DNA from 2 places in the Bacillus sp. 1NLA3E genome. Region 2 is predicted to be linked to the other one. Evidence: riboswitches for the same ligand, from Rfam matches in the RefSeq annotation. Region 2 holds a riboswitch; the other holds the start of a gene.
The links. A riboswitch is a leader RNA that binds a small molecule or an ion and turns the genes downstream of it on or off. The one in region 2 is predicted to bind FMN.

Region 1: another riboswitch for FMN. It lies ahead of B1NLA3E_RS07885 (ECF transporter S component); the one in region 2 lies ahead of ribE (riboflavin synthase).

The regions. Positions count from the first base shown of each region.
Region 1 is NC_021171.1:1,628,484-1,644,274, forward strand. Features, by position in the region: gene B1NLA3E_RS07870 (efflux RND transporter permease subunit) at 1-2,492, shown strand, start outside; gene B1NLA3E_RS07875 (LrgB family protein) at 2,626-3,315, opposite strand; gene B1NLA3E_RS07880 (CidA/LrgA family protein) at 3,312-3,674, opposite strand; FMN riboswitch at 3,944-4,077, shown strand; gene B1NLA3E_RS07885 (ECF transporter S component) at 4,246-4,827, shown strand; partial or broken gene B1NLA3E_RS23775 (transposase) at 5,120-5,962, opposite strand; gene B1NLA3E_RS07900 (heavy-metal-associated domain-containing protein) at 6,377-6,586, opposite strand; gene B1NLA3E_RS07905 (hypothetical protein) at 6,802-7,140, shown strand; gene B1NLA3E_RS07910 (amino acid permease) at 7,205-8,572, shown strand; gene B1NLA3E_RS07915 (FTR1 family iron permease) at 8,880-10,361, shown strand; gene B1NLA3E_RS23245 (hypothetical protein) at 10,384-10,758, shown strand; gene B1NLA3E_RS07925 (DUF2935 domain-containing protein) at 10,805-11,698, opposite strand; gene B1NLA3E_RS07930 (ABC transporter ATP-binding protein/permease) at 11,949-13,907, shown strand; gene pgsA (CDP-diacylglycerol--glycerol-3-phosphate 3-phosphatidyltransferase) at 13,999-14,577, shown strand; gene B1NLA3E_RS07940 (response regulator transcription factor) at 14,606-15,295, shown strand; gene B1NLA3E_RS07945 (HAMP domain-containing sensor histidine kinase) at 15,273-15,791, shown strand, end outside.
Region 2 is NC_021171.1:2,869,563-2,885,353, forward strand. Features, by position in the region: gene B1NLA3E_RS13555 (MFS transporter) at 1-698, shown strand, start outside; gene B1NLA3E_RS13560 (DUF2935 domain-containing protein) at 757-1,560, opposite strand; gene B1NLA3E_RS13565 (ROK family protein) at 1,760-2,116, shown strand; tRNA gene B1NLA3E_RS13570 (tRNA-Gly) at 2,290-2,363, shown strand; tRNA gene B1NLA3E_RS13575 (tRNA-Ser) at 2,389-2,480, shown strand; gene B1NLA3E_RS13580 (DUF6509 family protein) at 2,665-2,946, shown strand; gene B1NLA3E_RS13585 (cold-shock protein) at 3,070-3,270, opposite strand; gene B1NLA3E_RS13590 (cold-shock protein) at 3,503-3,703, opposite strand; gene B1NLA3E_RS13595 (DEAD/DEAH box helicase) at 3,797-5,254, opposite strand; gene B1NLA3E_RS13600 (cold-shock protein) at 5,732-5,932, opposite strand; gene ku (non-homologous end joining protein Ku) at 6,219-7,049, opposite strand; gene B1NLA3E_RS13610 (DNA ligase D) at 7,215-9,047, shown strand; gene dapF (diaminopimelate epimerase) at 9,355-10,335, opposite strand; gene ribH (6,7-dimethyl-8-ribityllumazine synthase) at 10,372-10,836, opposite strand; gene B1NLA3E_RS13625 (bifunctional 3,4-dihydroxy-2-butanone-4-phosphate synthase/GTP cyclohydrolase II) at 11,056-12,246, opposite strand; gene ribE (riboflavin synthase) at 12,266-12,919, opposite strand; FMN riboswitch at 13,102-13,259, opposite strand; gene B1NLA3E_RS13635 (hypothetical protein) at 13,395-14,198, opposite strand; gene B1NLA3E_RS13640 (patatin-like phospholipase family protein) at 14,344-15,186, opposite strand; gene B1NLA3E_RS13645 (ABC transporter permease) at 15,225-15,791, opposite strand, start outside.

The DNA of each region.
Region 1 (15,791 bases), 1.2 Mb from region 2:
ATCCGAATTGGCCTCAGGGAACAATCAATGAAAAAGGAGGACCTGAAGGACAAATATCAATGCCAATCCGTGTTACAGATTGGTCCATTAATAGTAATGATCTTAAAAACGTAAAAATTCCGATTAAGGGCACGAATACTGTAGATTTACAAGAAGTTGCGAAAATTGACAATAGTATCATTGACCTACAAACCATTTCCAGAACAGGAGGACAACCAAGTGTTCTTGTAGATATTTTAAAAACTCCTTCATCAAACATTACGGATGTGACTGAACGAATAAACGAAAGGATCAAAGAAATACCAGAAATCAATTCAGAGGCTGTCCAGCTTTCTGTGTTATTGGACCAGGGCAATGAAATAAATTCTGCTTTAAAAGGTTTAATAATAGAAGGATTAATGGGGATTGTGTTCTCGGTGATTTGTGTGTTTTTGTTTTTCAGGAATATTCGTTCAACAATGATCATTGCCATTTCCTTACCGATCTGTCTTCTTTCCGCAACAGCGATTCTAAAGGCAATGGATGTCAGTTTAAATATCTTGACCATTTCTGGATTAATTGTGGCGATGGGGCGGGTGGTCGATGATTCAATTGTGGTCATCGATAATATGTACAAAAAACAAATGAAAGAATTCAACGGCCATGTTTCAATGAGGCATTTGGCTGAGGGGGTAGTAGAAATGATTCCAGCGATTGTTGCCTCCACTGCAACCACCGTTTCTGTGTTTCTTCCTATTTCAATAATTGGAGGATTGATTAGCTCTGCTTTTTCCGGATTTGCCTGGTCCGTTGTGATCGCGCTTGGGACATCACTTGCTGTTTCTATTATCGTTGTACCAGCATTAGCTTTTTTACTTTGGAGGAAACAACCTGTTACAAAGTCGATTGAAGTTGAGACTAAAGCACAGGAAATACTTAAAAAGGTATTTTTGAAGAAAAAAATAATTGTTGCACTTACAGCGGCACTATTTGCTATTACGATTGTAAAAGCCCTGTTTTTACCGGTGAACTTTTTTCCAAATGGATATTCAAAAGGCGTAGCTATCCAGGTCGAACTTCCTGAGAAATCGCAGCTTTCTGATGTGGATGCTGAAGTGAAAAATATTGAAACCCTTTTAAAGGATAACCCAAAAGTGGAAAAATTCTCTTCAACTCTTGGTTCGGTATTTACACCCATGTTTGATGATGTCTTTGATGAAGGAGGTGGCTGGATGCAAAAACAAAATGTCGCCAATATTTCGGTTGGTATTAAGGATCAAACCGATACAGATTTATTCGTGAAGCAACTTAGAAAGAAACTCGCGACTTTATCAACAGCCGCAGTATATACGGTTATCAATCAAAATATTTCTGGGGACGATTCTCGATTAAAGGTAATTTTAACAGGGGGAGACCACCATGAACTTGAAAAAACTGCGATTATGGTAAGAAGTAAACTTCAGATGATTCCTAATTTAAGTGTGGAAGGATCGGCGAATGATGCCGATGCATCAATGAAACATTATCTTTCACTTAATCAGGAGAAAATTCAAAGCTTGGGTCTTAATGTCGATGAAGTACTCAATCGAATTAACAGCTATTTACCTCAAGACGTAAGAATGGATGTTTCCTCTGGTGACTCCATAACTCCAATTGATCTTCGTATGGATAAAGAGGAAAGCCTTGTATTGGCTGGGGATCCTGATCCTGAAAAAACCATTCTATCAAAAATCGGACATGAAATGTTTACCATCAAGGATGGTTCAAAAGTGTCGTTAGCAGAAATTACTTCATTAGAGACAAGTAACCAAACGGTAATAAGTGAGCGAGATGGTCGACCATTTGCTGCTATCACAGCTAATATAGTCACAAGAGATATCGGGAAGGTATCGAAACAAGTTAAAGATACAATGAAAACTTTGAATCTTCCTTCAGGTATCGAGTATTCAATCGGAGGGATCTCCCAGCAGGTAAAACAAATGGTGATGGAGATGATTCTTGCTTTAGCTTTGTCTCTTGCCCTTGTCCTTATGATCGTTAGTGCAGTATTTCGCGGTTGGCAGGCACCTGCTGCAGTATTGGTTTGCATCCCAATGGCGTTGATCGGGTCGGTATGGAGTATGACCATTTTTGGAATGGAATGGAATCTTGCAGCCTTGATCGGAATGTTAATGCTCACTGGAATAGTTGTCACCAACGGAATTGTGCTCGTCGATAAAATTGAACGGAATCTTGCTGATGGAATGGAAACAATACAGGCGATTGTACTTGGAACCGCGACAAGGGTCAGACCCGTGTTAATGACAGCAGGAACCACCATTTTAACCTTGCTACCGTTAGTGTTCTCAAATAGTGGGAACACGATTGTTTCAAAAACACTAGGTGTTGTCGTAGTAGGTGGTATGATCAGTTCCACGCTTATCTGCCTTCTGGTCATACCAATCTTGTATGAAAGGTTAAGTAGAAAAGCCACTCATACAAAGAACAATCATCAGCAACATGTATCTGCTTAGTAAGAAAAGATTAATAATAGATGTAGTGAGGATAGAGCCTTTCCAGTGGAAAGGCTCTTGAATTTGGTCTTTACGAGGGAAAATAGAAAGATAAAATCGGTACTTTTTTTAAATGAGGATAACGGGTTTTTGTTTAAAAAATATATGGAATGATTGGCACCACCATTGAAAGAAACAAGGCAGATGTGGTCATCGCGATATTTCCCATTGCCCCTTCTTCTTCTCCCCATAAGAGCGAACGATTTGCCCCGAGCATTTGCGCTGAGGTACCCATTGCTAAACCTTTTGCAGATTTGCTTTTTATACCCAATTGATTTAATAATTTTGGCCCGATGATCAGTGATATTAAAGCTGAAATAATTACAAAAAAGATAGTTGTCGACGTAATCCCTCCAAGGTCACTGGAAATGGTTAAAGCAATTGGTAGGGTTACCGACCTAGGAATCAGTGAAGCCAACAGCTGATGTTTCAAATGAAAAATTTGGGCCATTCCTAATACCGAGATCATTCCCAAGGACGTCCCACAAATCACGCCAGCAAGGATTTTTTTATAGTTTTTCTTTAAGAAAGACCATTGTTTATATAGCGGGACAGCTAACGAAACAACAGCAAGCTGTAATAGTTGATTAAAGATGTGGTTAACCTGCCGGTAGGTCGCTTCATGGATATGGAAAATAAACAACAAAAAAACAAGTAGAATAGATGCAGTGTATAAAGGATTTAGCCAGCCTTTTTTATATTTACGATAGAGTTTTAAACTTAAAAAGTAACAACTTATGGTGAGGGTGATACAGAATATAACATTTATGATTAAGAGGGTCATTTTACATTCCTCCTTATTATTTTTTCATACCATTCAACTGGGAGGGCTGTGCCTAGCAAACAGCATATACTACTCACAATAATAATTACTAAGACAGGCCATTGTAATATTTTAAGAAAACTTGAAGACAGAAAGAGACTGGCAATCGGTGGTATAAATAGTAAGGTTAGATGTTTTAACTGAAAGGAAGTAGCTTTCTCAATCCATGCTAATTTGATTATTCCTGTTTGGAGGAAAATAAACAGCAATATCATGCCAACAACACTACCAGGTAAAGGAATATGAAAGAGAATCACGGTACCATAGCCTAACAGGAGAAACCCCAAAATGATGAAAAACTGTAGAACCCTTAATATCATATGGCCTCCCCTCAATCCTAAATAAAGATGTATTAGGTTCAGCTTAGAGTACTTTGAACTCATTGTCATTAAACGTGTCAGAAATTCTTACATACTTTTGGAGTGGAATATTATTAACCTGAAAGAAAATCTTACAAATGTAGTCCCATTGTTTGTGAATATTCTGAGGACAAATTCGTGGAATAAGAAAAACCAAAGCGTGCCAGTAGACCTGGATCTTCCCAACTCCACTTCTTTCAAGTATAATAGAATTCAAATCTTAATATTCGATTCATCTTCGGGGTAGGGTGAAATTCCCAATCGGCGGTATTGAATTTTTTTTCTAAGCCCGCGAGCTCTTTTTTGAGCAGGATTTGGTGTGATTCCAAAGCCGACAGTATAGTCTGGATGGGAGAAGATGAAGGTTCTGCATTCGTTCAACAATGTTAAATAATTGAACGGTTATTAAGCGTGCCTTATTAACTCTCCCTCAAGTATAAAAACTTGAGGGTTTTCTGTTTTTAGGGGTAGCGTCTTACAGTGCTGGATCTTTCTTCTTGAAGTGGATAGATTACAAAAGGAGAGAGAAAAAATGAAAAAATTAAAAGTAAAAGCTATTGTATCAATTGGAATGCTGAGTAGTATTTCGTATATCATGATGCTGCTAAATTTCCCAATGCCGCCGTTTCCTAATTTTCTGTTGGTTGATTTTAGCGATATACCAGCTCTGATTGCAGCATTGATTTTTGGCCCATTGGCGGGTGTTTTAGTTGAATTTATAAAAAATTTCCTAAATTATTTTACGGTAGGAAGTGCAACGGGTGTACCAGTCGGGCAGATTGCTAACTTTATTGCAGGGATTCTGTTTATTCTACCAACTTATTATCTATATAAAAAATTAAAATCGCGTAAAGGCATGACATTTGCTTTGATTGTGGGATCACTCTCAATGGGGATTTTTATGAGTGTATTAAATTATTTTGTCTTTCTACCTGCCTATACATTCTTTTTAAACTCACCGGCCATGTCAACAACTGAAATGCGTCAACTTATTGTTACTGCAATTCTTCCTTTTAATATTATGAAAGGGTTGATTATGAGCACAATCATTTTCTTAATATTTATCCGTATGCAATCTTGGATTGACAAACAAATTGTAATGAAAAGTATGTGATCAACATAATCTAGCTAAAATTAAATAATAAGGTGAGACCATAGGTTCTCACCTCAGATTGTCGAAAAAGGTTATTTTCCCGGCAATTTTTCATTTTGTCAGAACATTAAATGCAGATTTTTAATATGAGATTGTCTATGCTAAGGGACCTGTTGATTTCCACTCCAGGTGCTTCGCTTTCCGCGGGGCGGGCGGTGAGCCTCCTCGTCGCTAATGCTCCTGCGGGGTCTCACCTGTCCCGCTGCTCCCGCAGGAGTCTTCGCACCTTCCGCTCCAATCAACAAGGGGCAAATCAACCTAAAGAATTGCAACACACCTTATCCAACCTGGATAAGTGTGTTGCAATTTTTTTTATTTTTTGGCAGGCTGCAGTAAGGAGAGCCTGTTAACTTACATTCTTCAATCCCCGTAACCGGCAGTAGCGAAGCCCATGCAGCTCTTTTTTAGTCTGCGAAGGTTCGCTCAATTTTTTCTTTTCTAAATTTATAAAGCATTTTTCCTGATTTAGATAAGCGATTTTAACCTTACCTTTTCCTTGTGTTGCTCCCAAATATGTCGTGTTACAACTTTTTCCTTTTCTTCCGTGTTTGAGTCTAACCTCTTCTATTGCCTTGTTTAAGTCATCAAAATATTCCCGAGTACCCACTTCCACTTCTTGTTTAGTAAACTTATGTTTATTTGCGTTTGCCTATAAGTGTGTAGAATCTGTGAATAAAACACGTCCGCCAACCATCTTATGATTTATCGCTGTAAGAACAATCTCATTAAAAAGCTCCTGAAAAATATTTGTATCCTTAAAACGGTGTTGACGATTCCAACTAATCGTAGAGTGATGCGGAACTGGGTCCTTGAATTTTAAACCCAAAAACCAGAGGTAGGCGACGTTTGTTCTTATTTCCCTTTCCAATTGACGTTCGAACGAATGCCATAAAGATAACCAAAGACATCATTTTAAAAAGAACAAGGGATCAGTAGGGCGTCCGTTATCATCGCTATAATAAGGACGGGCCTTATCAAGAAGAAACGAAAAATCGATATATTCGTTAATCAAGCGAAGAAGGTGATCGTCTGGAACTAATATATCGATAGACACAAATTCATATTCACTTTGGCAAGACTCTTTTGGCTTAAACATTGATTTCACCACTTATTTTTATTATATATTAGTTGAGTGGAAGGTCTGTTATTGGAACCGCTCTGTTGATTGGAGTGGAAGGCGCGAAGACTCCTGCGGGAGCAGCGGGACAGGTGAGATCCCGCAGGAGCGTTAGCGACGAGGAGGCTCACCGCCCGCCCCGCGGAAAGCGAAGCGTCTGGAACGGAAATCAACAGACCTATTGAACAGCCTATTTTATTAATAATTATTAATTGTTAATTATTAATAGCGAATTAACGCGGTTAATCACTAAAGTTATTAAACGAAATAATAGACTGTCGAGAGTTTCTCGACAGTCTGAGGTGAGACCATAGGTTCTCACCTTTTTTAGAAAATTTTAGACTTTAAGTGTTTTCAAATTGATAAGTTTCTTTTTTAAAAGGAAAACCTTAACTACTGTCCTCCATCAGACGGATGCATTCCGGACTGCTTAATCCTTAGAAAGATTTGTTCCTGGGATAATTGGTTTTCGTTGTATGTAATCTTTACCTCGCCATCCTCTATATCCACCAAAGCTCTTTCGATTCCATCCATTTTCATGAGGATAGTTTCTAAGGTTTGAACAGGTTGCTCACTTGTAGCTTCTTTAATAAAAATTGTCATTTCCTTCAATTCTAATCCTTCCTCCCAAACGTATTAAGCGCCTTTAAACAAGGCTGTTTTCAGCAACAAAGTTTACGAAAACAGCCTTAAACAAAGATACCCTTGGTCTATTTTTGCCCATTATTTGAAGAAGCATGTAAATTTTCAAATGAATATACTGCAGGTTCAAAGTGAATTATAACTATACCGTTGACTAATATCTAGGAGGTTTAGAAATGCCCGTTTTTGTTTATCAAACTTTTGAAATAAAACAGGATAAATTCGAGGAAGCATTAAAAAATTTACGCAAGCTAAAATCCTACCGAAATGAAACCTTTGAACATGAGGTTGAGATATTGACACCCATATCTGGTCATGACCATTCCTATGCTCTTCTTTCAACTTACGATGGATTAGCTGAAATGGAATTGCAGAATAGAAAAATGTTTGACGATGAAGAATACAAAAAAATAATTGGTGAATTTTTCCTTGAGAATATTGTACAGGGCAGTATGTACACTCAAATGTATCGATCCTTAACAGGAATGAAGAAAGAATCAGATTCAGAAGAGTAAATTCATTATTTAAACAGTAGTTATTAACAAGAATAAAATTTTAGGGGGATGAGGAGGGTTTGCTATGGATTTTTTTATTCCTAATAAAAAATCATGTCATAGCAAGGTAAATGAAAAAGGTAACTTAACATGGTGGCAATTGTCATTAATAGGTGTTGGCTGTACGATAGGCACTGGCTTTTTCCTTGGATCGACAATTGGAATTATCATTACAGGTCCCTCTATTGTTTTTTCCTTTATCTTAGCAGCGTTGGGAACCTATGTGGTATACAATTTATTAGCAAAAATGACGGCAGAGGACCCACAAGAAGGATCCTTCTGTTACTATGCAAAAAAAGCCTATGGACGGTGGGCAGGCTTTAGTTGTGGCTGGAATTATTGGGGTTCTAACATTCTTATTATGGGTAGCCAATTAACGGCCTTGTCCATCTTGTCGAGATTTTGGTTCCCAAATGTTCCGCTATGGGTTTTTGCAGCAGGGTATGCCATTCTAGCGATCATTGTTGTATTAACTGGAAGTAATGGTTTTGATAGAATAGAAAATTTACTAGCTATTATTAAAACGGCTGCAATTGTTATGTTTATTATTCTTGCAATAGCTGCTCTTATGGGGTGGATCCATGGGGACGCTAAACATCCTGGAATACCAAATTCGGCAAAGGACTTTTTTTCAGAGGGATTAAAAGGTTTTTGGGCCTCTTTAATCTATGCTTTTTACGCTTATGGAGGGATAGAAGTAATCGGACTTTTGGCCACAAGACTTAAAAAGAAAGAAGATGCTCCAAAGGCCGGATTGGTGATGTTGATTTTACTCGTTGTAACTTATGTTATATCCCTTGGACTTGCCGTAGCTATGGCTAAACATGGGGCGTTTAATGAAAAAGAAAGCCCATTTGTAACAGCACTTGATCAATACAATCTTCGCATGTTCCCTCATGTATTTAATGGGGCCATTATTATTGCTGGTTTTTCAACGATGACGGCTTCCTTATTTGGAGTAACCACTCTGTTGGTAACGTTAGCAGAAGATGGCGATGCTCCAGCCTTTTTTTCAAAAAGGATTAAAAGATGGAAGAAACTTCCGTTACCTTCCCTAGGTCTCGCAACGATCGGACTGCTTGCATCAATTGTCACAGCACTGCTCCTGCCGGGAAAAATTTATGAGTACATTACCACAGCAGCCGGTATATTAATATTGTTCAACTGGTTCTTCATTATTATTTCTGCATTTCGAATATTAAAAATAAAAATGTGGGGGAAGATTTTAGGCTTTATCGGACTAATATTAATTTTGGCAGCCATAAGTGGAACTTTGATAGAAAAAAATATTCGTTTTGGATTTTTTGTTAGCTTATTATTTGTAGTAATCATCGGTGTTGTTGCGTTGATCATGCAAAAAATGGTCTGGAAAAAGGAAAGTCATGCAAGGTAAATCCATGATTTATAAACCCTAAACATTGTAAATCCAAAAATCATTAACTACTTAATAAGGGGGGGAAGTTTTAATTCTACGTTAATAACCCTTTGTTCATCAAAGGATAAATTTAATAGTAATATAAAAACGTTGGTAGCTATTACTAACGTTTTTATGTCGTCTTAACGATTTTTCAAAAAATTACTAACAAGATTTTTTTAAAGTAATTGACAATCATTATCATTGGAATTAAAATAATAAATGCGTAGATGGTATTGAGATTCATTATCAATTACGAAGAGGGCTGTATACCAGGAGGATTTTTATGGGCAAAAAAATACTACTTAAAATATCTATCATTCTATTAATAATAGGGTTTGGCGTACATATTCCTGTTTTAGCAGATGGAAATTCTAGTGAGGATATCAAAAGGGCTGAAGAATCCGTTGACACAGCGATTGACTTCGCTTCAAAGGGTAACCTTCCAGAAGCACAGAAGGCCTATGATCAATTTAATAAAACATGGCGACAAATTGAAGAAGGAATTAAAAACGATTCAGCAACTGCATACCGAGATATTGAATCGAATATGGGGAAAGTTGTATATGCCTTTACCTTAAAGAAACCTGACCAGGTTTTACAGGCTTTGCAGGAATTAAAGGCAGTTAATGAAAAAGTTGCTATTGGTGGTTACCCAAAAGAAGCTGGGTTTAAGAAAGAAGATATTTCTTTAGATGACTTTATTCTCCTTTTGCAGCAAACCAAGGAGGATGTGAGTAACAAAAATCAAACGCAAGCTCTTGCCAGCATAAAGAAGGCCAGTGATAGCTGGTTGAGTGTGGAAGGGGTTGTGGTCGCACAATCTGCTTCTGTCTATAGTGATTCGGAAAGAGATTTAGTCACGATTCAAGCTATGCTTGCTACCGAACCAGCAAACTTTAAGCAAGCTAATAAAACTATTGATAACATGGTAAAATACCTGACCCCGTTAGCTAACAAATCTGAATATACCTATTGGGATGCAGCGATGATTCTCATTCGTGAAGGATTGGAAGCTTTGCTTGTCGTTATTGCACTTTTATCATTTGTTAAAAAATCTGGTGAATCGAAGGGAAAAGGTTGGGTTTGGACAGGGGTCCTGTCAGGTTTAATTGTAAGTGTAATTCTTGCTCTCATCGTAAAATTTGTGATTTCATCAGGTGCCTTCGGTAATAACAATGCTCTTATTGCAGGCTGGACAGGTGTATTTGCGGCCGTAATGTTATTGTATATGAGCTACTGGCTCCATAGCCAATCTAGTATCGCCGATTGGAATCGCTATATTCGCGAGAAAAGCCAGACCGCATTAACTACAGGAAAGCTTGTATCGTTAGGTGTTCTTGCCTTTCTAGCAGTATTTCGAGAAGGGACAGAAACAGTATTATTTTACATTGGAATGGCGAACCAAATTAAGCTTCAGTCTCTGTTAATTGGATTTCTAATTGGTACAGTAATACTAGGAATCTTAGCCTATTTAATGATTTTTGTAGGATTAAAATTACCACTTCGACCATTCTTTATGGTATCAAGTGTCATCGTCTTTTATCTCTGTATAAAATTTACAGGTATGGGGATACACAGCTTGCAATTAGCCGGTTTAATCCCAACGACTAATGTTCAAAGTATCCCAAGTATAGAATTTTTCGCATTATCTTCTTCATGGGAAAGCACCATTCCGCAACTCATTCTTGTTCTTGCTGCAGTTATGATCCTTTTATCAAAACGATATAAAAGTAAAAAACTGATAACAGCTAACAATAAAAAATAAATCCAGAAAGTGGGAATTAATAATGAAAAAGTTAACATCAATGATTTTAGCAATCGGTTTGGTAAGTGTTTTAGTATTAGCGGGTTGTAGTTCAACGGATAGCAAGGTTTCTGATGGGGTAAATAATATGTTAGACACAACCGGTCAGTTATCAAAAGCAATTGACAGTGGTGACCAAGCCAAAGTAAAAGAAGTTGGACCGAAATTAGAAGATCAATGGTCTTCATTTGAAGAAGATGTCAAAAAGGATAACAAAGATTTATATGAAAAAATTGAAAAATACCTAGATCCTACCATTGCCGGGTCTGAAGCATCTGAACTTGATAAAGATGCCTTAAATACATTGAACGATCAACTTACAGATGCCTTGAAAGAGTTAGCTAGTAAAACGAAATAAATATCAGACCTAAAAAAAGAGACTCTGATAGTCTCTTTTTTTGTTACTACAACTTCTGTTCTTCCTGCTTCTTCTTCTTTAACCTTTCTTCTAAAACATGGACCATATAAAGGAAATGATCCGCTTCTCGGACTACATGATCTGCCAATAATGGGTCAATTACATTCTTGATTTGGCAGCTTTTGATTAAATCTAACCCAGCTTGTTTGAAATTCCGAAGTTCATGGGTGGCGTTTTCACTATCTTTATTTAGCTTTCCTATGATTGGATATGTAGGACTTTTCTTGTATAACATTGATTCAACGTCCCTAGCCTGGTTGAGAAGAACCTCGAAATCATCGCCAAACTTCCTCGCTGCTATAACTAAATTTCGTTCTGATTGATCCAATAATGCTGAAATAAAGCGTGAATGTTCCATCATAATCCGCAGCCAAAAAACATTTTCCTTAATAATCGCATCTTGAATCGGATCCAATATTCCCTCATTGAATTTTTTCAACGTTCTCATAAAATACTCCGCTTCCCTGGCGATATGATCGACAAGTAGTGGAAAGTTAAACCCTGTTACTTTGCAATTGATGATCATGATGAGAAGATTACGTTTGAAATTCCTTAATCCTAAAACCAACTGAATCGAATCTTCATTTAACTTACGAATTGCTGTAACATTGTTAGGCGTTTGGTAGGCTCGTTTTTCCTGTTCCTCAAAATAATGATAAAAACGGTCGGTTTGCTGAATCAGATGCTTGTCATTTCGACTAAATCCTTCACCTAAAAAATAGGAATGTTCTTTCATAATTCTTAACCAAAATCTATTCTCGGTTAAAGACCGTTCAATGAAAAGCTGCTCCGTTAGTGATTCAGGTGGTGCTGCAAACGATTCAGGTGCAATAAGCATTTGTTTATTTGCATCCATTCCGGGAAATCCCTGATTAACCATTGACCGACCTCCTTCGTAAACCACTCCTCTTTATGTTTATTTTCAAATTTTCTAATTATGATTTTATAATGAATAAAAATTTTCAAACAAAAATTGCATCGATATTGAATAACCAGTTCTACCAGCTAATTATCATTTTGATCATTAATTTGTTCATTTTAAGTTCATAATAGAGTGCTATAATTTCAAATGAAAGCAGGGTCCAAGCTAAAGCATGAATCCAAATAAAACACGATTCGAGGGAAACGGTATGAAATTATTGGAACTTAAAAACATTAGAAAGTCATATAAACTTTACGATAAAGAAAAGGTAAAAGTCTTACACGATGTAAGCTTAAACTTTGATACGGGTGAATTTGTTTCTATTTTAGGTGAATCTGGCTGCGGGAAATCAACGTTAATGAATATCATTGGCGGAATGGATTCTGATTTTGAAGGCGATATCATCGTCCAAGGTAAAAGTTTAAAGGATATGAAGGAAAGAGAAATTGATGATTATCGAAAAAATAAAATTGGTTTCGTGTTCCAAAGCTTTAATTTAATACCGCACTTATCTGTTTTAGAGAATGTAACGATTGCTATGCAAATGACGGCTAAAAGTGAAAGGGAACGGAATAAACGAGCAGAGGAAATATTGACAGAAGTTGGCTTAGCAAATCAGATGAACAAAAAACCAAATCAGCTTTCAGGTGGTCAAAAACAACGAGTTGCGATTGCCCGTGCCTTAGCGAATGATCCAGAAATTATATTAGCAGATGAACCAACAGGGGCGTTAGATCAAGAAACAAGTGAACAAATCCTAACATTATTAGACAACATTGCCAAAAAGGGTATGTTAATCATTACCGTAACTCATTCGCAAAGAGTGGCTGACAAAGGAAGCAGAATCGTAAAAATTGAGGATGGGAAAATTAAAGACGATATTAATCTAAAAGAACGATATCAAGCTACCTCTGAAAAGAAACAAAATAAAGCAAAAACACTTAGTTTAGGTGCCTCTTTTAAACTAGCATTAAAAAATATGAGGTTGAAAGCAAGCCGAAATATCCTTGTTTCTTTAGGAGGATCTATCGGAATCTTAAGTGTCATCTTAATGCTATCCTTAGGGAGCGGGGTTACGAAATATATAAATGATGAAATAAATTCAAGTTTGAACCCGTTAATGATTGATATTACAAATAAAACGGCACAAGGGGATAATGGGAATCCCAGGGAACAGATGCAAGCAGAAGCTAAACCTTTAGAACAAAGAGATATGGATAAAATAAAAAAGATATCCCATGTAAAAAGTGTTGAGAAAGTTTCGCTGGTGAATAGAAAAAGCAGCGCAGTATATCAAGATAAAAGGACTGATATTCAGTTACTTCAAACGATAACCAAGTCCTTTGATACAGAACTTCTGGCAGCTGGGAAACTACCCGAAGAAAATGAAATCCTCCTAACAAAAGCAGAAGCAAAATCATTAACGAGCGATAAAACATATAAAACCTTAATTGGTAAAAAAGTAACCTTTTATGTCAATGAAATTGATGACCAAAACAAACCGATGATTCTTGAGAAAGAATTAACCGTGTCAGGAATAACTGATCAAAAAGATAATACACCAGGCATGATTATGGCCTATACTCCCTATTCAACCCTTGAAACTGCGTACACTGACAAAGGATTGTTGTTAAAACCAAGTCAAATAAATGCATATGCTGATAACCGAGACAATGTAAATGGAATAAAAGCTAAAGTAGAAAAGTTAGGTTATTCTAGCTCGAAAACGGCAAAAATTATGAAGCAAGTGACAACCTATTTAGATATGGCTACACTCTTATTAGCAGGTATTGCAGGAATATCTCTCATTGTGTCAGGAATCATGATCCTAGTTGTTCTCTATATTAGTGTTGTAGAGCGAACCAGAGAAATTGGAATTTTGCGTGCAATCGGAGCCAGAAAAAAGGATATCAAACGAATTTTCTTCTCTGAATCTGCCTTACTGGGATTATTTAGTGGATTTATAGCTGTTGTAAGTGCAATTGTCATCAGTTTATTGTTAAACAAGGTATTGTTAGACCAGTTTGGTGCAAAATTGATTAATCTTACTATTGGAAATATGTTCTTTGGGTTAGCAACAAGTACCATCATTAGTATTATTGCCGGATTATTACCTTCCACAAAGGCAGCAAAGCTTGATCCAATGGAATCCCTTAGATATGAGTAATAATCTTTAAATCCAATCCTACAACGATATAAGCTCTCCTGTAACAAGCTGAAACTCGCTTGTTACAGGAGATGATTCTGGAGGGGAAATTATGAATCTGCCAAATAAAATAACCATCTCAAGAATACTATTAATCCCTTTTTTCATGATGATCATGCTAGTTCCTTTCAAATGGGGAACCATGAATTTACTAGGTGCTGACCTTCCAGTTACTCATTTTGTCGGGGCGTTAATTTTTATTTTAGCCTCTACTACTGATTGGGTAGATGGATATATAGCCAGAAAATATAACCTTGTGACCAATATGGGGAAATTTCTTGACCCACTTGCAGACAAGCTTCTTGTTTCTGCTGCTTTAATCGTATTAGTTGAGCTGGGTTTTGCTCCATCTTGGATTGTCATCATTATTATCAGCAGAGAATTTGCTGTAACCGGAATCCGTCTTTTGCTTGCAGGAGAAGGAGAGGTTGTAGCCGCAAATATGCTTGGTAAAATTAAGACGTGGATGCAAATTATCGCTATTTCCTCACTGCTGCTACATAATATCATTTTTGCTCTGATTCCTTTTCGATTTGACCTACTTTCCTTATGGGTTGCCTTAATATTTACCATCTGGTCAGGTTGGGATTATTTTTCGAAAAATAGTTATGTATTTAAAAACTCGAAGTAGTCTGTGACACAGGAAGTGAACTTGTGGAATGTCTAAAGTAAAAATATTGGTGATCGAAGATGATCCTTATATTTGCGAACTCATACGCTTGTATGGGGAAAAGAATGGCTATCATTTGGATCTGGCTTACGATGGAGAAGCGGGCTTAGATAAATTTTACCAACAGAAACCAGATTTGGTTATTCTTGATGTTATGATGCCGAAAATGGATGGCTGGGAGGTTTGTAAATTCATCAGGATTGATTACAAAATACCGATTATCATGCTAACCGCTAGAGGAGACATTTATGACAGATTAAAAGGTTTCGAATTGGGTGTAGACGACTATGTGACTAAACCTTTCGAACCTGAAGAACTAATGGCAAGAATAAAAGCGGTTTTAAAAAGAACGAATCCGTTGCTGGAGGAATTGAAACTCGTTGAATACCCATTCCTAACGATTAATTTAGCCGAATATAAGGTGTATTTACACGGTGAAGAGATAGAGATGCCCCTAAAAGAAATATCTCTATTATATTATTTAGCCACTCGTCCCAACCAAGTTTTTACAAGACAACAATTGTTGGATGAAATTTGGGGCTTCGCATACGAAGGGGATCCCCGAACTGTCGATGTTCATGTCAAACGAATCCGTGAGAAACTACAGGATGAACCAACTTGGAATCTTAAGACCATAAGGGGGGTAGGCTATAAATTTGAAGTTCAAAAAGAGGTTTAAATCGACGACCATATTCGGAAAGTTGTTTTTTACATTTATTGCTATCATTTTGATTTCATTTTTGTTGTTTACAACGATTTCTTACTTTATGTTCAAAAAAGATATCACTGCCAGACATACGCAATATATTAATGAATATATCGGTGATGTCCAGGATGTAATGAATAAGGCAAATCAAGCGGGTTGGAGCGAAGAAATGAAAAAATCTACCTTTGACCTAATCGGGTCTGGTCAAGGGCAAAACATCACCTATTACTTCTATGGTGAAAATGGTCAATTTCTTTATAAAGCCGGAATAAAATTAAACGATTTTCAGGTCAATAAGGATATGGTAAAGAAAGTATTAAAGGGCCAGGAAATAAGAACAACTTTTAAGATGCAAAATCATAAAAGAGCTTCTTTAGTTGGAATACCGATTGAAAATTCTCATCGGGAAAAAGCGATGATTATCGTTGTACATAATGTGGATCAGGACCTTCGGAACGTAAGTTTACTG
Region 2 (15,791 bases):
TAGCCTTTCCCTTCTTTTGTGTTATGTCCATTTTACTAATGGCACTTTTAGTAAAATCACCAAAAACAACAGCAAATAAAATTAAATTCAAAAAGTTTTTACTTGATACAAAAAAAGTATTTGTTAATAACGGAAGGTGGCTTTCCGCTATTTTTATCATTGGTGGAACGCTGATGTTTGTCCTATTTGGAGTGCTCTTTTATTTGTCAGAAACCCTTGAGAAAATTTACCATATTAAGGATTTACGAAAGGGGTTGGTCTTAGCCCTACCCTTGGGAGCGTTATGTCTATCTTCTTTTATTACTGGAAAAAAGATAAAAGAAAACAAAGTTTTGATGAAATGGATAACCTTTACAGGAACAGTAATTCTAACATTAGCCATTTTTGCACTTAGTTTTTCTGATGCACTTTGGTTTATGATTACCATGTTTTTCATTTGTGGAGTCGGTATCGGTGTTGGTTTGCCAAGTTTGGATGCTCTGATCACCGAGGGAATAGAAAAAGAAGAGAGCGGGACCATTTCATCTTTGTATAGTTCGATGCGATTTATTGGTGTAGCAGCTGGTCCTCCAGTAATCGCCATATTAATGGAAAACTCCGGAGATTGGATCTTCTATTTATTAGGTGGGTTTAGTGTATTCGCAGCAATCATTACACTATTTGCAATTAAGCCAGATAAAGAAACCCAAAAAGCATGATAGAACGCTCACTTGAAAAACGCCAAGTGAATTCAATCTTCACTTGGTGTTTTATTATTTATATTTTTTTATCTTGTCTTGGTTTTGTTGGATCACAGTTTGGCATCATTATTTTTGCAGATTCTGCAACTTTGGTTAAGTAATAGCATTCTTCCCTCGCCATATGATCTGCCATAAGTGGCGCGAAAGTCCCAAGCGCTTGATGGCCTAGCCCCAATTCCTCTAATTCTCGAAGAAAATTCATAAACAGATTCATCTCAAGTGAAATATCATCATTAAATTTCCGTAATGCTGGGAATTCAGCTAAATTTGTTCTTAAATACCCTGTCATTTCGACCGCTTTCAGATAAAAATCTTGGAACTGTTTAAAATAGTCCATGCTTTTTTCTTTCAACTTTTTTTCTACTTGATCAAGGTTACTATCAATCGCACCGGCATGACCTGTAGCATCCAAGAGCCAGACAGTATGATGATGTAGCTCATGGAAAACTGGAGGGATTTCGCCTCTACGTAAATAAGTTAGAATTCGAATATACTCTTCCAATTCATTCAACATATGATTTACAAAGGTGGGGGAAAGGTGAATTTTAATGTTACCTTGCAGTAGTTTACTCAAAATTTCGAGTTTAAATGTTCGAAATTTATTAGCCTCTTCAGCTGCTCTCACACTTAAATGTACAAAATCAGTTGTTGCTAATCTCCCTAACCAGCGATCAAAAGTTTGGATAAAGTAGTTTGCTGTTTCAATGTTCTGTTTTTCTGATGGTGCTAGGGAATCATGGATAAACCGAGCATGGTCTCCAAGTATTTGTAGCCAAAAACCATGTTCAAGCTTGGCACTTTTATCAAAATCTCCAACCATCTTATCATCCCCCTTCAATATTCATATCCTGTTATGGAGTCTTTTATGACAAAAAAAGAGATGTCTCACCTATACTTACCCCCATGCAACCATTCCCTTAAAAAATAAGAAGTAATGATTTCCATACCCCTCCGAATATTTTAAAAAAAGGAACATAATTTTTTCTGGATAGCATGACAAAACACGTGGAGTGAGGAGAATGAAAAAGTATATAGCCTTTGACGTGGGTGGGACAGAAGTAAAACATGGACTCCTATTAGGAAATGGGACGATTCTTTCAAAAGATAGTTACGATACCCAGTGCAATAATCTTGCCATTTTTTTAAACGATATGGAAAAAACAATTAAAATGTATACAAGAACTCACCAAGTATTAGGTGTGGCAATTAGTTTACCGGGTTCTATAAACCCCTATACAGGTTTTTCAGAACGATCTGGCTCTATAACAGCACTCAGTAATAAGAATCTTAAACAGTTATTAGAACAAAGAATCTCTCTACAGGTAGAAATTGAAAATGATGTAAAAGTTTTAGAGGTGGCGAATTTGGTTTTATGATTACCCAGGCTGAAAGGGAAAACGAGGATAAACCTATAAAACACACTAGAAAAATAGTTTTGACATAGGGCTTTTGCTGGAGTAAAATAACATTTGTCATATGAGTTCTTATTATCGGTTTAAATGTGGTAAGGGTCTATTGGTTCAGATCTTGTCTTGCTAATTCATTTTTTGCGGGTGTAGTTCAATGGTAGAATGCCAGCTTCCCAAGCTAGCGGCGGGGGTTCGATTCCCCTCACCCGCTCCATAACTTTTTACATTAACAACAACATGGAGAAGTACCCAAGTGGTTATAAGGGGACGCACTCGAAATGCGTTAGGATGGGCAACTGTTGCGTGAGTTCGAATCTCACCTTCTCCGCCAAATTACATATACAACAGGCAGACTAAAATGTTACAATACATAGTCGGCCTTTTTTTATTTCCAAAGAGCCCATCATTATCGTTTTTTGGGAATCCACCCTCAAACTCTTTTTTATAATAGGTGGTTAAGGTTATAATAAAAAGGGAATATTTGGTGACAAAATAACTAATAAAGGATGAATCTGATGAAAATTACTGGTTTCACAGTTGAAAAATTGGAAGATCCATTTGGAATTTTAAGTGGGGATCGTTATGAGCTTTATTTAGATATCGAAGTTGATGAAGATGATGAACTTCATCTTGAAAACGGACTGCGTTTGAAGGTCCTTTACGTGGCCGAGGATGGGGAAGGAAAAATAGTAAGTTATAGCCTTCTTGAAAACACAACAGATAAATATATTGATTTAGCACTAGAGGCAGAAGAACTGGAAATTGTGGCAGCCTTTTGCAAGGAAAATCTTGAATAATTAAAATGAGCCCGATCCTTTAAAGGATCGGGCTTTGTTACAAACTAGGAGTAGGCTTCAATTCCTTACCCCTAAGGGAAAAAAACTGTTACTTAATAGGAAATTCAACAAAAGTTCAAAGTTTTAGTAACTTTTATTGTGATTATCAACAGCCTGAAGCATTTTAGTCGTTGAGACCATCTCACTGTTACAGATAGGGCATTTAGGAATCTCTTTGTTTTTAAAGTTGTCACGTACCCAACAATTACAATTATCTGATGCACATTCCCAAACCTTTGTTTCTACCGTAATGATTTCTTCCACAATCCTTCTGCCGAAAGCCATCCTATCCACCTCCAGTTTGCTTATATCGTAATCTTAGAATTGCTAACTGCTGATTATGTGAGCCCAAATGAAAAAATTCACTAATCATAAAAAGTGGACAAAAAATGTTACTCTTTATAATCAGTGAATTAGAACTAAATCAATAATCAGTTCTTTTCATCATAACGTTTTTTCAAATATATTTCAAATATTCGAACCACAACTGGGCACATTATATGATTTTTAACTTAAATTACTGTTTTTGGACGTTTACAGCTTGAGGTCCCCGTTGTCCTTGTTCAACTTCAAAACTAACTGTTTGACCCTCTTCAAGTGACTTATAACCTTCACCTTGAATGGCTGAAAAATGAACAAAAACATCATCACCATTCTCACGTTCAATAAAACCAAAGCCTTTTTCGCCATTAAACCATTTTACTTTACCAGTTTCCATAAAAGAACCTCCTAATTAACTAAAACTAAATTTCATCAAACAATATATAATATGGGACAAATACCCAAAATACATACAAAAAACTGAAAAAAATTACGGACGAGGTCTTGAACGTCGTTTAGCTTTTTCATTCCTCGGAGCCCGGTCACTGCTGCCGCTTCTTGGCCGATCATTACTTCTAGCACGATCATTTCGTCTGTTTCTATCACGGTCATATTGTGGCTTTTTAGACCGTAGTGGCTCCACAGCCGTTAATTTTACTGGAGTAGCATCTGGTTCCTTTGTTAAAAGCTTTAAAGTTGCAGCTAATAAGGTAACAGAATCAGTATCCTCTAGCAGGTTTTCTGCAGCTCTTTTATATTCGCTGAATTCTTCGGATTCCACAATCTTCATAATCTTATTAATGGTGGCTTGTTGATTTCCAACGAGTACATCCCTAAAACTTGGAACTTGCATTTTATCAATTTTCCGTTTCGTAAGGTTTTCAATCACTCTTAAATGATCTATTTCCCTTGGAGAAACAAATGTTACTGCTAAACCTTTATTACCCGCGCGTCCTGTTCTTCCAATCCGGTGAACATAACTTTCTGGATCTTGTGGGATATCGAAATTATATACATGGGAAACTCCGCTTATATCCAGACCTCGTGCCGCAACATCTGTCGCCACCATGATATCAATAGTCTGCTCTTTAAAGCGACGAATCACCTGATCACGTTTTGTTTGCGGAATATCACCGTGAATTCCTTCTGCAGAATATCCGCGTTTAATAAGACCTTCAACCAACTCATCTACGCGTTTCTTTGTTCGACCAAATACAATCGCAAGTTCAGGTGATTGGATATCTAATAAGCTACACAAAACGTCAAATTTTTGTTTTTCTTGCACTTCTAAATAATGCTGCTCGATATTTCCAACAGTCATTTCTTTAGCTTGAACTTTTACAAGCTCAGGATTTTTCATGAACTTTTCAGCAAGAGTTTTAATACGATGTGGCATTGTTGCTGAAAATAATAAGGTCTGACGTTCGGAAGGGATACCAGACAGAATTTTTTCAATGTCCTCAATAAATCCCATATTCAACATTTCATCTGCTTCATCAAGCACGACTGTATGGATGTTTTGCAAACGAATTGTTTTTCTATCAATGTGATCCATTAATCGACCAGGTGTCGCCGCAATAATATGAGGCCTATTTTTTAGCCCTCTAATTTGTCGATTGATATCTTGACCACCGTAAATTGGTAACGTACGAATACCTTTAGTATTACCAATCCGGTTTAATTCTTCTGCAACCTGTACAGCTAATTCACGTGTTGGAGCGAGTACAAGCCCCTGAATAGCTGGTTCATCAACTTTACAATTTTCAATTAACGGAACTCCAAAAGCGGTTGTTTTTCCTGTTCCAGTTTGGGCTTGACCAATAATATCCTTACCAGATAATGCAACAGGAATAGCCTGTGCCTGGATTGGAGATGGTTCTTCAAAGCCCATTTGGGATAATGCCTTCTCAAGTGCTTCACTTAGGTTAAAATCTGAAAATTTTGTCAAAATATATTTCCTCCTTACAAATGTTCCATATCTTCTATTATTATCTAAAACGTCATTCTTTTTTCAACAAAAAGAAATGTTAGTGAAATAATTTCGTTTTCCATTTATTTTGCATTGGCCAACTATATAAATTAATCTTTCCCGATCAAGATATTTGTACTCATGTCGGTTTATTTCCTAAAACAATGAAAGCCCTACCTCTCTTTCATCCTTACGGCTCCTGAGCCGCTCCAGTGTGAATCAGGTTTTTCAAATAAATCTTTACATTCTGCAAAATTGTGGGCATCATTCGTTCTCCACTAATAAAAAGCTAACTTCCTTTGGGAATATTTCCTATGAAGGGGTTGAGTATCACAAAAAAGAAACGTTATGAGGAGCCTTTTTAAGAGGAACACGAAGAATTTTCTCTAATTGTTTCAAAAACAAAAGGAGGTGATGCTGGTTTGAAAAGCATCACCTCAGGTTTATGAGTTTAACTTATGCTTTTTGAACGTTAGCTGCTTGTGGTCCACGGTTACCTTCAACGATTTCAAACGTTACTTCTTGACCTTCTTCTAACGTTTTGAAACCTTCAGTTTGAATCGCAGAGAAGTGAACAAATACATCGTTACCATCTGCTGCTTCAATGAATCCAAAACCTTTTTCTGCATTAAACCATTTTACTTTACCTGTAGTCATGTAATGACCTCCAAAAATTTCATTCACTATTAGTTTTTCATATAATCTATTAAAAAAAGCATAGCCCTCAAATCGTGTAGGGACAAACAATCGCCTACATTCATTGCAGCTACGACTACTTAAATCCATAAAAATTATATAACGAACTTAACAGCGTCTCTATTATCATATTAGATTATGGATAAAATGTCAACCGTACTCATCCTTATTATGATTTATACCTAAAAAAAGGAGACTACAGAAAAAATTTTCTGTTTGCCTCTCTTAACTAATCTTATCATGGTATTTAGGCTTCTCTTCTTATTTTCGGTGTCACCCGTTTCTTTTTTTCTGTTGTTTTTTGAGGCTTTGTTCGATCGATGGATGCCTGAAGGGCTGCCATTAAATCAGTTACGTTTGACACATTATCTTTAGCTGTAGGAGTGACGATGTCTTGTCCGGTTCTTTTTGACTCAATAAGTTCCATTAAAGCACTTCGGTACTCGTCGTTATACTTTTCTGGTTTAAACTCTGTCGTTAATTGGTCGATTAGCATAATGGCTGTATCAAGTTCTTTTTTCGACACATTGCTTTCGGCAGGGACATTTGGAACATCACTCGTTTTTCTCACTTCATCAGGAAAATGTATCGTTTCCATAACAAGGGTATTTTCATAAACTCTAAGTAAAGCGAGTTGCTCTTTTGAACGGATGATAATTTTGGCTAAGCCAACTTTAGATGATTCTTCCAAAGCCTTTCTTAATAGTGAATATGCCTTTACGCCACCTTCACTTGGTGACATATAGTAAGTTTTATCATAATAAATCGGGTCAATTTGTTCCATTTTCACAAAATCAATAATTTCCACTGCTCGCTCTTCGTTCTCTTTTTTTAGTTTTTCAAAATCCTTGTCCTCGAGTACCACAAATTTCCCCTTCGTATATTCAAATGCTCTTACAATGTCTTCAGCTTTCAATTCAACTTTACAAACAGGGCAAATCTTCTCATATTGTATGGGGGAATGGCATTCCTTATGAAGTGTTCTTAACTTTATATCTTTATCTTCCGTTGCGGTGTGCAATTTGATTGGAATATTCACAAGACCAAAACTAATGCTTCCTTTCCAAATTGTATGCATAGCTCTCTCTCCATTCTTCATTCGATCTATTGTTAATCTGTGTGAAAAAACGCTTGTGAATACTTACAAACAATTGGTAATGGATGAGAACCAAAAGATTACGGAATAATAAAAGGACTAAAATAAATATTGATTCTGTTTCAGCAAAAAAGGAAGGTAAAATTAATGAAACCAATGTTGCCAAGTCTAACTTTCAACATTCCTGAAGGTGTTGATTGGTATTATGAAGTGAAATATGACGGCTTTAGGGCTATTTTAGAATGGAATGTAAATAACCTAACGCTTACAAGCAGAAATGGAAAACCTCTCCTTGCGCTTTTCCCTGAAATTGAACTTTTTTTATTAAGAAATAAAGAAAAATTCGCTCCTTTTCTTCCACTTGCATTAGATGGAGAGCTCGTTTTCTTGGAAAATCCTTATAAAGCAGATTTTGGCTCAATTCAAGTACGAGGTAGAATGCGCTCTCAAAAAAAAATCCTTGAGAAAGCTGAATTACAACCATGTTTTTTATTGGTGTTTGATGTATTGCACTTGCAAGGTGTTGCATTAAAAGGGAAACCATACATAAAGAGGAAAGGTGAGTTAACTAAACTGTTTACAGCGGTAGACTTACCACTTGTGCCAAGCGAAAATAACTCAAAGCTTGTGCAGATGATTCCCTCGAAACAAAACTTTCAATCGGTTTGGGATAATGTGGTCCTTTATGACGGGGAAGGCATCGTGGCAAAACAGGAACTGAATCTCTGGGAAGACGGGAAACGGTCAATCTCTTGGTTGAAATACAAAAATTGGAAATATGTTTCATGTTTTATAACCGCATATGATAAATCGAATGGCTATTTTTATATTGGGGTTTTTAAAGGTGGCGTGGTTTACCCAATTGGCCTTTTCCTTTTTGGCCTTACACCTGAAGAGAAACAAGCGCTTGTCCGAATTATCAAGGACAATCAGATTCGCGAAGATGCTCAATTTGTATACGTGCCGCCTGCAATTTGTGTGGAGGTTAAATATTTAGAAGTATATGAAAAACAGCTTAGAGAGCCACACTTTCATCAATTCCGATTTGATTTGAAGGCTGAAGATTGTATTATTGAAAACTTTATATATAATCAAAAAAACTTACCACTAGACATTGAAATCACCCATCCTGAGAAACCAATTTGGGAGACACCGCCCGTAACAAAAATAGATTATATTCATTATTTACAGGAAGTTTCTCCTTATATACTCCCCTTTTTAAAGGACAGAGCCTTAACTGTCATTCGTCATCCCCATGGTATGTTTGGCGAGCCTTTTTATCAAAAAAATCGACCGGATTATGCACCAGATTATGTGCATTCTTTTCATAGGGAAAATATTGACTATATTGTTTGCAACAACTTTAAGACGTTGCTTTGGCTTGGTAATCAACTTGCAATCGAATTTCATATTCCTTTTCAAACTATTAATAACGCTTTTCCAAGTGAAATTGTCCTTGATTTGGATCCTCCTTCAAAAAAAGATTTTCATTTAGCTATAAAGGCTGCTTTATTAATAAAAGAGGTTCTTGATCACTTAAACCTTATTAGTTTCGTTAAAACCTCGGGCAACAAAGGGTTACAAATTTATTTGCCGCTCCAAGAGAATCAAGTTAGTTATGATGATACAAGATTGTTTACTGCTTTTATTGCTGAATATTTAGTATCAAAAGATCCGGATTCTTTTACAATTGAAAGAATGAAGAAAAACCGTGGCAATAGACTTTATGTTGATTATGTTCAACATGGAGAAGGAAAAACGATAATCGCTCCTTATTCTTTAAGAGGGACAGGGCCGGCAACTGTAGCGACCCCGCTTTATTGGCATGAAGTGACCGACAAGCTTACAGCAGAAACCTTTAACATCACTAACATGGTAGAGCGGATTAGGAAAGTTGGAGACCCTTTTCAAACCTATTTTGAAGCAAAAAAAATCCAAAACATTAAACCCATTCTAGAGTTCTTAGCAAAAAAGAGATAATCCAAATAGATCTGACGAAGGACCAGGATTATCTCTTTTTATTTAGGATGTTTTCGTAAACTTTGTTTCTATTTACTAAAAGAGAAGTGTGGTTGATTTCCGCTCCAGGATGCTCGCGCACCTTAGGGGCGGGCGGTGAGCCTCCTCGGCGCAAAAGCGCCTGCGGGGTCTCACCTGTCCCGCTGCTCCCGCAGGAGTCTCGCACCTTCCGCTCCAATCAACTTCTTTTTCAACGATTTTCTTTCCACAAAACCTATTAAAAAAACAACAATCTTTTTAAAAAAGTCTTTATTTATTATATAAGAGTTTAGTGATTTTGGATAAATTCCTGGGCATGTTGTTGAAGCTTTGCATATTGTTTATCTTCATCAGCATAAAAACATTTGTCATCCACTGTGAATTGAGCAAAATTATTAGCATCAACATGAGCTATGGTTTTATACACATAGGTGCCATTGCCAATCAAATCAATCTTGTACTCACCTTCATTTTCATGGACAACACAACGGACTTTACCGCCGGGATTATAGACTTCAATAAACTCTTCTTTCTTATTCAACCCTACTAAACAGGTTACTAGAGCTGATGCCGACATCGCTGTGCCACAGGCATTTGTAAATCCAACTCCACGTTCAAATGTCCGGACATAAATATGCCCTTCTTCTAGTGGCTTTACGAAGCTGACATTCACTCCATCTGGGAATAATGAATTCGTTCCATTTACATCTTTACTTAGTTGAAGCTGCAAGTCTGATTCAAGATCATCTGCTCCAACAAGTGTAACAAGGTGCGGATTGGGAACGGCAAGAGCAGTAAACAATAATTCCTCAGATAAGGTTGGTATTTTCTCATTGATAAGGGTTTCCGCCGGCAATGTTAACGGTAAATCTGTCAATTTAAATGACACAGGTGATATTTCCACTTTATAAGTTGGAATTTCCGGAAAAAGATCTTCCTCTTTTTCAACCTGCAGGTTCACCTTCATCGTTTCGATTAACAACTTATCCTGGCCCTTTAATTCGCAAACATATCGTGCCACACAACGAAGACCATTTCCACACATAGATGCTTCGGAACCATCCGCATTAAAAACCCGCATCTTTGCAACCGCACTTTCACTTTTCGAAACGAACAGTATTCCATCAGCACCAAGCTCTGTATTACGATTGCATAGTGATATGGCTAGTTCCGCCCGCTCTTGTTCTGAAAAGGAATAAGAATTGGAGATTTCATCAATTAATAAAAAATCATTCCCAGAACCATGACATTTCAATATTTCAATATCCACGACTACTCCCCCACAAAAAGATTCCTTAAATTTCTATTAAAATTGTTTAAACAGGTTGGCCATTTCGATGGCACTTACTGCAGAATCCCAACCTTTATTCCCTGCTTTTGTACCTGCCCGCTCAATAGCTTGTTCAATTGTGTCCGTAGTTAACACTCCAAAGATTACTGGAATTCCACTTTGTAGTCCAGCACTAGCAACTCCCTTAGAAACCTCGCTATTTACATAATCGAAGTGTGGTGTTGCTCCTCTAATAACCGTTCCAAGTGCGATAACAGCATCATATTTTCCAGAATCAGCTAATCTTTTTGCCACAAGCGGTATTTCAAAAGCACCTGGTACCCAAGCAACGGTAACATCTTCTTCATTCACTCCATGACGATTAAGAGCATCCTCTGCACCACTTAAGAGTCTGCCGGTAATAAATTCATTAAAACGAGCAACAACGATCCCCACACGTAATCCAGTACCAATTAATTTTCCTTCAATCACTTTTTTCATATCTCAAATCTCCCTTATATTTTATGATTTTGGCTCTGTTAAACTAGAATGTTGATTTCCGTTCCAGGCACTCGCGCACCTTAGGGGCGGGCGGTGAGCCTCCTCGGCGCTTAAGCGCCTGTGGGGTCTCACCTGTCCCGCTGCTCCCGCAGGAGTCTTCGTGCCTTCCACCGCAATCAACATTTTGCAAATAATCAATAATGAGCTCTAACACAGCCATTATTTTAGTAAATGTCCCAATTTTTCTTGTTTCGTTTGCAAATAATGTTTATTTTCTTTATTCGCTACCATTTGGATTGGCATGCGTTCCATAATTTCTAAACCGTATCCTTTAAGCCCAGCTATTTTCCTCGGGTTATTAGTTAATAATTTCATTTTTCTAACCCCTAAATCCCGTAAAATTTGCGCTCCAACACCATAATCCCGCAAATCATCTTTAAATCCTAGCTTATGGTTGGCTTCCACAGTGTCGTAGCCTTCCTCTTGAAGCTTATACGCTTTCAGCTTATTTATTAGGCCAATTCCTCTACCTTCCTGCCGCATATATAGAAGAACGCCGTTCCCATTTTCTTCAATTTGCATAAGAGCTGCTTCAAGCTGTGGCCCACAGTCACATCGGTAAGATCCAAACACATCACCGGTTAAGCACTCCGAATGTACGCGCACAAGAGCAGGTTGATCCTCTGTTATATCACCTTTGACCAATGCAATATGTTCTTTCCCATCGACGATACTCGTATATCCAACCGCTTGGAAATCCCCAAACGAAGTAGGCAGATGAACTTCCGCTTCCCTTCTAACAAGAGAATCATGTACCAATCGATATTCAATTAAAGCTTGAATCGTGATTAATTTCAATTGAAACTTTTCGGCAATGATCTTTAGTTGAGGAACCCTTGCCATCGTGCCATCTTCGTTCATAATCTCACAAATGACACCTGCGTGTTTCCCACCAGCAAGACGAGCCAAATCGACCGCTGCTTCTGTATGTCCAGATCTTCGCAAAACTCCGCCATTTTTTGCTATGAGTGGAAAAATGTGACCAGGGCGATTAAAATCCGCCGGTCTAGCTGATTCCTCCAACAGGCTTAACACAGTTGTAGAGCGCTCAAATGCGCTAATTCCGGTCGAAGTACTAATATGATCAATACTGACAGTGAATGCTGTACCGTGAGAATCTGAATTCGTTTCTGTCATCGGTCTTAAATCAAGTTTGTTGGCCAACTCTTCTGTGATAGGAGTGCAGATAAGTCCCCTACCTTCTTTTGCCATAAAATTAATGGCTTCAGGAGTAGCGAATTCCGCTAACATGATGAAGTCACCTTCGTTTTCTCTGTCTTCATCGTCACATACAATCACCATTTTACCCTTTTTTAAATCTTCCAAGGCATCTTCAATTAAATTAAACATGGTTTATTGCTCCCTCCATTTACATAAATCCCGTTTGTTTCAGTAAATCCGCTGTAATCCCAGTTCCTCCAGCATTGGTTTCTATTTTTTTCTCCATAATTGAATGAACATATTTCACTAACATATCAAATTCAAGATTTACTTTAGCTCCGATGCGTTTATGCCCTAAGATGGTTTCACCTCTTGTATGAGGAATGAGTGAGACTGTGATCGTCCGGTCCTTTACGAAAAAAATGGTAAGTGAAGTTCCATCAATAGCCACCGACCCCTTTTCCATTACAAATGGTACGCCATTTTCAGGGATCGAAATATCAATATAAACAGCATTTTCCTCGGCTTTAATAGCAGAAATAGTCCCAGTTCCATCAACATGACCCGATACAAAATGACCACCAAACCGCCCGTTTGCAGCCATCGCCCTTTCCAAATTCACTTTAGACCCAGCTTTTAGAAAAGCTAATGAACTGGCGTGAAATGTTTCCGGCATGACATCTACTGAAAATGCTGATTTCGTAAAATCAGTTACAGTTAAGCAAACACCATTAACTGAAATACTGTCACCTAAATGGACATCACTTAAGATTTTTGGTGCTTGAATGGTCAAAATTAACGTGGAACCTTGTTTATGTATTTTTTGCAGGGTGCCAATTTCTTCAATAATTCCTGTAAACATAGTATCCCCCCTTTATTCAGTAATACAAAAACGATAAAATAACGAATCTTTTCCAGGGCCATAGCTTACGACTGAACCAAATTATGTATATTAATAAGAACAACAAACCCCGTACAATAAAAATGTACGGGGTTAATAAACATACTTAAATACGCATAAAAAATTGCATTTTTAATATGCTAACATACCTTCTCCCATCCAGACTTTACTGTCGGCTTTGGAATTACACCAAATCCACCGTTTTCAGATAAAAAATAAGCAATGAAAACGGGTCACGGGCTAAGAGAATTTTTTTCTCATCACCGCCGGTTGGGAATTTCACCCGACCCCGAAGGCGATCATATTTTTTATGATATGATCCTAAATTATTCAGTTATTTACTGACATCTTACCCTAATTGTTTTGTTACTGCAATGAATTTATACCAAAAACATTTATTCTAGGTGGAATTTTCTTATTCTATTCATTTTTATCTTTAGTGGCTTGTACACTTAAAAAAATAAGCTAACACACCTACCATGAAAATTTTATCTGTTACATCCACTTGTTCTTCTAAAACGATAAAAGGAGTATTTGCATCCCGAAACTGTTTTCCCCAGTTAAGTGGCATCCACCCTTTAATCAATTTTCCGATAATGAAACCTTCTTCATTTCTAAATTTTATATGCGGATAAAGAGATGAACCTTCTACTTGAATGTAATGATTTTCGATTAGTGAATGGATGGTACCTCTTTTTTCTAATGAAAATATGGGCTTTATATACTCGTGGTAAATACCTATTTCATTTTTTACTGAATCCATTATTTTGACTTGTTTTTTTCTTTCATTTACTGAATACAGTGCAAGCAATTTATTTTGTTGGTCGTATAAGCCATACACATTAGGAATAAGTTTATCTGCAAAATAGGGAAGGAACCATCTAAACCACCAAAACCTAAAATCTCTAACTTCACCAATTAAAAAACCGTTGGGTTCAAATAATAACATTCTTAAGGACGGTGCTGGCATAAAAGTAATCAGGATTTTTTGGGATTTTTCTAAAGTTGTATCCACTTGTGTTTCTGTTATTTCAGTTTCAAGGCAACGTTGATGCTGGATTAAATAAACTTGGTAACAAATACAACTATAAACACAAAAAGGTATCATAACGTACAAAAGTGGAAGGTTAACTGAAAACAATATACTTCCTACTAGAATGATGATCACAGGAACAAATGCTGCTAGGCTCCCATTGAGAGAAACAGTAGCCGCGGAGCGGTAGTATTGTTGGATGTTCATCAGATTTTCTCCTTATCCAATTAATGCTTTATACCATTCTATTATTTTACTCAAACAAATATGATAATGTTACACCAATCATCCCCTAATAGAGACAAAAACCCCTGACCTTGGTCGAGGGGCTTCAAATATATTTCTATGTTACTTACCATTTCTGGATTTTTTCGATATAACCTTTGGCATCTTTGTAGCCTGCCCGATACAGCTTTTCAAGCTTTTCTGGTCGACGTTCCATCCGCCCAACCTCGATAGGAACTGTTGGGCGAATCACGATTGCATTCCCTGCCTTTTCTTCTTCATCCAGAAAGCGAATTGTATCATTATACTTTTGGTACCGACGTGCTAATGCGGACTGTAAGCCTGAATAATGACGATACTTTCCCTTGACGAGAAATTGGAACCGTGAGGGTTGTTTTTGATAACCTTTATTTCTAGTCAAAATCACAACGTTTTTCCTAAATCCATCTTCTTGAGCCTTTTTAATTGGAATCGGATCACTAATTCCTCCATCAAGTAACACTTTATCCTTATAGGTAATTTCCTGTGCTATAAATGGCAGCGAACTAGAAGCCTTCAGAACTGTCAGCATTTCCTTGCCATAGTCCTCTTTTGAAAAATAGACAGGATCTCCCGTGTTGCAATCTGTGGTCCCGATAACAAACTCGGCAGGATTACGATAAAAGGACTCATAATCATATGGAACGAGCTTATTAGGAATCTCATCAAAAATAAAGTCCATTCCGAAAAACTGGCGATTCTTAAAAAAGTTTCGCCATGAAATATAGCGAGGATCGGAGGCATATTCGATGTTTACTGTATGATTCCGGCCTTTTTGCCCAGATAAATACGATGCTGCATTGCAAGCACCAGCTGAAACACCCACAACATAAGGAAAAGAAATTTCATGCTCTAAAAAACATTCGAGAACGCCAGCAGTATAGACTCCTCGCATTCCCCCACCCTCTAAAACAAGACCATAGTCATACACCACAACAATTCTTCCTTTCAAAATATAAAAATATAGTATCAAGCCAATTCTTTTTTTCGAAAAATATAAACAGAAGCAGCTAATAGTACGAAAATAGATACTGTTGTAACGGTTATTGCTCCCCACGCCTCATCCGGAATAGCTCCTGATATTAAGTAGGAACTAGTGTAGGAAGATAACTGGGCTGGACTCCATTCAAGCCACTGGGATAAAGTTCCTGAAATTAAATTAAGAATGATAATTGTAGCCATGGATACAAATCCAACAACCCCTGGAGATTTAAAAAACGCATTATAGAACACCGTTATTGTTAGGACAAATGTAAGCCAGATTCCAAAAATGATAAAAGAGACAAGCAAATTTGTAAAGGGTATTTGCTTAAATAAAATGGCTATATAATACCAACTTGCGAGTAAGCCAACAAAATAAGAGCTCCATAATAAAAGAGTAGCTCCTGCCCATTTAGCTGTAATATATGATAAATATGATACTGGCTTAACTAGAATTAATTCTGCTACCCCGCTTTTTCGTTCGGCAGAAATAATTCCCATTGAAGCGAGTACAATAATTAGCAGACCAATAGAATTGAACTGTCCAATACTTTG